DNA from 2 places in the Pediococcus parvulus genome. Region 1 is predicted to be linked to the other one. Evidence: a T-box and tRNA genes for the amino acid it is inferred to sense, from the RefSeq annotation. Region 1 holds a T-box; the other holds one or more tRNA genes.
What was found. A T-box is a leader RNA that pairs with one kind of tRNA and senses whether it is charged. The one in region 1 lies ahead of ileS (isoleucine--tRNA ligase), so its partner is inferred to be a tRNA-Ile.

Region 1 (3,420 bases):
GGAATTCAATATTTGTTTATTATATTAGGTTCTTTATAAGGGGAATAACTAAAAATGGACAATATTATGCAACATTTTCGTCCTGAGGAAGCACCGTTTGTAGATGAAGCAACGGGCTGGATTCAAGAAGTACGTGATCAAAACCGATTTGTGTTAACAAATTTTCTTAATCCACGGGAAATTTTCATTTTGATAACGTTAGTCAATCGTTTGGATGATATCAAAGTTCAAAGCTTTGGTGGATATTCCAGAGCAGAAATGCAACGGGCAATTATTTTTCCGGATTATTTTGTGCCAGAACGAAAGGATTTCAATGTCAGTTTAATGAACATTGGCTATCCGGTAAAGTTTGCCAAAATTCATCATCGCAATGTTTTAGGGACGCTTGCTAATATGGGCGTGGAAAGAGACACGTTTGGGGATATCATTTCTAATGGCGATGAGTGGCAGTTTTTTGTAAAATCTGAAATGGTAGATTTCTTTTTGTCACAGGTTAGTAAAATTGGCAATGTCAAGGTCCGATTGGCTGAAAAAGAGTTAAGTGATGCAGTTGAACCTGAAAATGACTGGGAATCGGGTAGTACAACAGTAGCGTCAGTTCGAGTTGATTCTGTGATTGCAGAGGGTTTTCATTTGTCTCGTAACCACGCCAAGGAATTATTAGAAGAACGGAAGGTTACTTTGAACTGGAAACCTCATCAACGACCTGATTTTGAATTGGTAGCAAATGATTTGTTATCAGTTCGTGGATATGGGCGTATTCGGCTTGACAGTATTGAAGGCAAAACCAAAAAAAATAAAATTCGAATTTTAATTTCAATTATTAGTAGTAAAAAGAAAAAATGATGGAGGAATCAGTATGTCTTTAGATCCAGTAGATATTCAGAACAAACAATTTTCAAATAAAATGCGCGGCTATAACCCTAATGAAGTTGATGAGTTTTTACAACAAGTTGCAATTGAATATCGACGGGCATTAGACAAAATCTCTTCTTTACAAAAAGAAGTAGAAAATGCTGAAACTAAAATTGAATATTTCGATGATATGAAAGAAGCACTTAATAAATCAATTTTGGTTGCACAAGATGCGGCAGACAAGGTTAAGAGTAGTTCTAAGCGGGAAGCAGAGTTGACTGCTGAAGAAGCTCAAAAGCAGGCCGATGGAATGGTTCAAAAAGCGCGGGTTAGTGCGGAGGCTGTGATTGATGAGCAGGCTGAAAAAGCAAAGCGACTTATCTTAGCAACCAACGAGTTACGTAAAAATGCGCGCCTTTATCGCCAACGGGTTCAAGTTTTGGTTGATTCTCAATTGCAGATGATTAATGGCAGCGAATGGGATAGTATTTTAAAAGAAGATCAAGATGTGCAGGTGAGCGACCTGAAGGATGCAATGTTGCATACTGGAACCCTTGACAAGATCAAAGAGTCAAGAGTAAACTCAGTTGATGAAGAAGACGCTCGCGATATTACGCCGGCTGTTGAACCAGAGAAAAAAGATGATGAATTTCTTCAGGAAAAAGAGAAACCAGCTGAGAATTCAACCGAAACATCGGTTAAACAGGATGGGGACTCTCATAATGAGGACGAAGATGATTCAAAGAATACAGCTCCAGAAACGGTAGTTGTCTTTCCAAATGACAAATCAGATTCAGAAGGTCATGAAAATTCTGGACTTCATGTTAATGCTAAAAATGAATAGATTTTCTTTGAAGAGAATACATTAAAAATGGCAAACTGTCAGCGAGTTAGCGAATTGATGAGAGGCTAATCAGAATCCATTTGAGATATCATCTCTGAGACATCAAATTGACTTCAGGTAGATTTGATCGGTTTAAAAGCCGTTATTGAATTAAGGAAAACATTACTAGTGTTTTCAAAATTGGGTGGTACCACGAAGACTTCGTCCCTTATGACGAGGTCTTTTTTTATATCAAAAAATAATTTAAGGAGTGAGAGTTAATGCGTGTAAAAGACACATTGAATTTAGGAAAGACAAAATTTAAGATGCGCGGTAATTTACCTGTTAATGAGCTAAAACGCGAACAGGTTTGGGAAGAAAATAAACTGTATGAACAACGACAAAAGTTAAATGAGGGTAAACCAACCTTTATTTTGCATGATGGACCTCCATACGCAAACGGCAATATCCACATGGGTCATGCCATGAATAAGGTTTCCAAAGATATTATTGTGCGCTACAAATCTATGGCAGGTTATCGTTCTCCCTATGTCCCTGGTTGGGATACCCATGGTTTACCAATTGAACAGCAATTAAAAAAAGCCGGCTATGATCGAAAAAAAATGACAACCACAGAGTTCCGTAAACTTTGCCGAGATTATGCGTTGAAGCAAGTTGAAATGCAAAAAGCAGACTTCAAGCGTTTGGGAGTTGCTGGTGAGTGGGATAATCCATATCTGACTTTGAAACCAGAATTTGAAGCTCAAGAAATTCGTACATTTGGTAAAATGGCGGAACAAGGTTTGATTTATAAAGGAAAACATCCTGTGTTCTGGTCTTGGTCATCTGAATCTGCCATGGCAGAAGCAGAAGTCGAATATCATGATGTCACTTCACCATCAGCTTTCTTTGCGGAACAAGTTGTAGATGGCAAAGGGGTCTTGGATACTGATACCTATTTGGTGGTTTGGACAACTACTCCTTGGACAATCCCTGCTTCTGAAGGGGTTACAATTGATGCTGATTTTGATTATTCAGTTGTGCAGCCTGAAGGTGAAACCCGCAAATTCGTGATTGCCACAGAATTAGTTGACAATGTGACCGAGAAATTTGGCTGGGAAAATGTGAAAGTTCTTAAAACAGTTAAAGGTGCTGACATGGATCGTGTCTTAACGCAACATCCATTCTATCCAGAGCGTAAATTAGTTGTCATGTTGGGCGATTTTGTGACATTAGATGCCGGAACTGGTTTAGTTCATACTGCTCCTGGTTTTGGTGAAGATGACTTCCGTGTTGGTCAGCAGTATGGTTTAGATATTTTAGTACCTGTAAATGATCAAGGCTATATGACAGATGAAGCTGGTAAAGATTTTGCAGGTGTCTTCTATGATGATGCAAATAAAATTGCCTTAGATAAATTAAAGGCAGCTAACTTGTTATTAGACTACATGCCTTACAAACATAGTTATCCATTTGATTGGCGGACCAAGAAACCCGTTATCTTCCGAGCAACTCCTCAGTGGTTTGCTTCAGTGGATAAAATTCGAGATAAAATCCTTAAGGCGATTGATGATGTTAAGTTCACACCATCATGGGGTCAAAAACGTCTTTACAACATGATTCGTGATCGTGGTGACTGGGTAATTTCTCGTCAACGTGTTTGGGGTGTGCCATTGCCAATCTTTTATGGTGAAGATGGTGAAGCAATCATGACCAAAGAAACGATTGGTCATGTTGCTGAC
Region 2 (3,420 bases), 360 kb from region 1:
CATTGGGACTGAGACACGGCCCAGACTCCTACGGGAGGCAGCAGTAGGGAATCTTCCACAATGGACGAAAGTCTGATGGAGCAACGCCGCGTGAGTGATGAAGGCTTTAGGGTCGTAAAACTCTGTTGTTGGAGAAGAACGTGTGTGAGAGTAACTGCTCATGCAGTGACGGTATCCAACCAGAAAGCCACGGCTAACTACGTGCCAGCAGCCGCGGTAATACGTAGGTGGCAAGCGTTATCCGGATTTATTGGGCGTAAAGCGAGCGCAGGCGGTCTTTTAAGTCTAATGTGAAAGCCTTCGGCTTAACCGAAGAAGTGCATTGGAAACTGGAAGACTTGAGTGCAGAAGAGGACAGTGGAACTCCATGTGTAGCGGTGAAATGCGTAGATATATGGAAGAACACCAGTGGCGAAGGCGGCTGTCTGGTCTGTAACTGACGCTGAGGCTCGAAAGCATGGGTAGCGAACAGGATTAGATACCCTGGTAGTCCATGCCGTAAACGATGAATGCTAAGTGTTGGAGGGTTTCCGCCCTTCAGTGCTGCAGCTAACGCATTAAGCATTCCGCCTGGGGAGTACGACCGCAAGGTTGAAACTCAAAAGAATTGACGGGGGCCCGCACAAGCGGTGGAGCATGTGGTTTAATTCGAAGCTACGCGAAGAACCTTACCAGGTCTTGACATCTTCTGCCAATCTAAGAGATTAGACGTTCCCTTCGGGGACAGAATGACAGGTGGTGCATGGTTGTCGTCAGCTCGTGTCGTGAGATGTTGGGTTAAGTCCCGCAACGAGCGCAACCCTTATTATTAGTTGCCAGCATTAAGTTGGGCACTCTAGTGAGACTGCCGGTGACAAACCGGAGGAAGGTGGGGACGACGTCAAATCATCATGCCCCTTATGACCTGGGCTACACACGTGCTACAATGGACGGTACAACGAGTTGCGAGACCGCGAGGTTTAGCTAATCTCTTAAAACCGTTCTCAGTTCGGACTGCAGGCTGCAACTCGCCTGCACGAAGTTGGAATCGCTAGTAATCGCGGATCAGCATGCCGCGGTGAATACGTTCCCGGGCCTTGTACACACCGCCCGTCACACCATGAGAGTTTGTAACACCCAAAGCCGGTGGAGTAACCTTCGGGAGCTAGCCGTCTAAGGTGGGACAGATGATTGGGGTGAAGTCGTAACAAGGTAGCCGTAGGAGAACCTGCGGCTGGATCACCTCCTTTCTAAGGATATTTAGAAACGGAAACCTACACATTGTCGAAACTTTGTTTAGTTTTGAGAGGTCTACTCTCAAATGTATATAAGCGCGAACGGGCCTATAGCTCAGCTGGTTTAGAGCGCACGCCTGATAAGCGTGAGGTCGATGGTTCAAGTCCATTTAGGCCCATAGATACATTTTTGGGGAATTAGCTCAGCTGGGAGAGCGCCTGCCTTGCACGCAGGAGGTCAGCGGTTCGATCCCGCTATTCTCCATTGACGGCTTAGCCGTCGAATTTGTTCTTTGAAAACTAAATAATATCGAAAAATTTTCTAATTTTAATTATTTATTATAATGTAATTAAACCGAGAACACCGCGTTTTATAGAGTTTTAAAACAAGATTAGTTCGAAAAATAATCGCTAAACTCAAAACCACTTTACCTTTGGTAAAGTTAGGTTAAGTTATAAAGGGCGCATGGTGAATGCCTTGGTACTAGGAGCCGATGAAGGACGGGACTAACACCGATATGCTTCGGGGAGCTGTAAGTAAGCTTTGATCCGGAGATTTCCGAATGGGGAAACCCAACAACACTAATCCGTTGTTACCACTACGTGAATTCATAGCGTGGCTGGAGGTAGACGCGGGGAACTGAAACATCTCAGTACCCGTAGGAAGAGAAAGAAATATCGATTCCCTAAGTAGCGGCGAGCGAACGGGGAACAGCCCAAACCAGGAAGCTTGCTTCCTGGGGTTGTAGGACTGAACATTTGAGTTACCAAAGATTTTCATAGCCGAACAGTCTGGGAAGACTGGCCAGAGCGGGTGATAGCCCCGTAGGCAAAATGAAGATCCCTCAGTTCAGGATCCTGAGTACGGCGGAACACGTGTAACTCCGTCGGAATCCGGGAGGACCATCTCCCAAGGCTAAATACTCCCTAGTGACCGATAGTGAACCAGTACCGTGAGGGAAAGGTGAAAAGCACCCCGGAAGGGGAGTGAAACAGTTCTTGAAACCATGTGCCTACAAGAAGTCAGAGCCCGTTAAGGGGTGATGGCGTGCCTTTTGTAGAATGAACCGGCGAGTTACGTTTACATGCCAGGTTAAGTTGAAGAAACGGAGCCGCAGCGAAAGCGAGTCTGAATAGGGCGACTGAGTATGTAGATGTAGACCCGAAACCAAGTGACCTACCCATGTCCAGGTTGAAGGTGCGGTAAAACGCACTGGAGGACCGAACTCGTGTACGTTGAAAAGTGCTGAGATGAGGTGTGGGTAGCGGTGAAATTCCAAACGAACTTGGAGATAGCTGGTTCTCTCCGAAATAGCTTTAGGGCTAGCCTCGGATTAAGGATCATGGAGGTAGAGCCACTGTTTGGACTAGGGGCCCGTCTTGGGTTACTGAATTCAGATAAACTCCGAATGCCATTGATTTATGTCCGGGAGTCAGACGGTGAGTGATAAGATCCATCGTCGAAAGGGGAACAGCCCAGACCACCAGTTAAGGTCCCTAAATATATGTTAAGTGGAAAAGGATGTGGAGTTGCATAGACAACTAGGATGTTGGCTCAGAAGCAGCCATCATTTAAAGAGTGCGTAATAGCTCACTAGTCGAGTGATTCTGCGCCGAAAATGTACCGGGGCTTAAACATATTACCGAGACTGTGGATGCCACCGCAAGGTGGCGTGATAGGAGAGCGTTCTAAGGGCAATGAAGGCAGACCGTGAGGACTGTTGGAGCGCTTAGAAGTGAGAATGCCGGTATGAGTAGCGAAAGACAGGTGAGAATCCTGTCCACCGAATGACTAAGGTTTCCTGGGGAAGGCTCGTCCACCCAGGGTTAGTCGGGACCTAAGTCGAGGCCGAGAGGCGTAGACGATGGATAACAGGTTGAGATTCCTGTACTAGTTAAACTTGTTTGAACAATGGAGGGACGCAGGAGGCTAAGGAATGCGCACGGTTGGATATGTGCGCCCAAGCAGCGAGTCTTGTTGAGAGTTAAATGCTTTCAACTTTAAGGACAAGCTGTGATGGGGAGTGAAATTTAAAGTAACGAAGTTCCTGATGTCACACTGCCGAGAAAAGCTTCTAGTTAGAGTTTAACTACCCGTACCGCAAACCGACACAGGTAGTCGAGGAGAGTATCCTCAGGTGAGCGAGAGAACTCTCGTTAAGGAACTCGGCAAAATGACCCCGTAACTTCGGGAGAAGGGGTGCTG

Region 2: it has a tRNA-Ile gene. The T-box ahead of ileS (isoleucine--tRNA ligase) is inferred to sense a tRNA for this amino acid. The anticodon was not compared.

Annotation. Positions count from the first base shown of each region.
Region 1 is NZ_OZ061292.1:945,104-948,523, forward strand. Features, by position in the region: gene AB3217_RS04630 (YggT family protein) at 1-39, shown strand, start outside; gene AB3217_RS04635 (RNA-binding protein) at 55-846, shown strand; gene AB3217_RS04640 (DivIVA domain-containing protein) at 860-1,699, shown strand; T-box leader at 1,698-1,911, shown strand; gene ileS (isoleucine--tRNA ligase) at 1,960-3,420, shown strand, end outside.
Region 2 is NZ_OZ061292.1:583,215-586,634, forward strand. Features, by position in the region: rRNA gene AB3217_RS02730 (16S ribosomal RNA) at 1-1,229, shown strand, start outside; tRNA gene AB3217_RS02735 (tRNA-Ile) at 1,319-1,393, shown strand; tRNA gene AB3217_RS02740 (tRNA-Ala) at 1,407-1,479, shown strand; rRNA gene AB3217_RS02745 (23S ribosomal RNA) at 1,661-3,420, shown strand, end outside.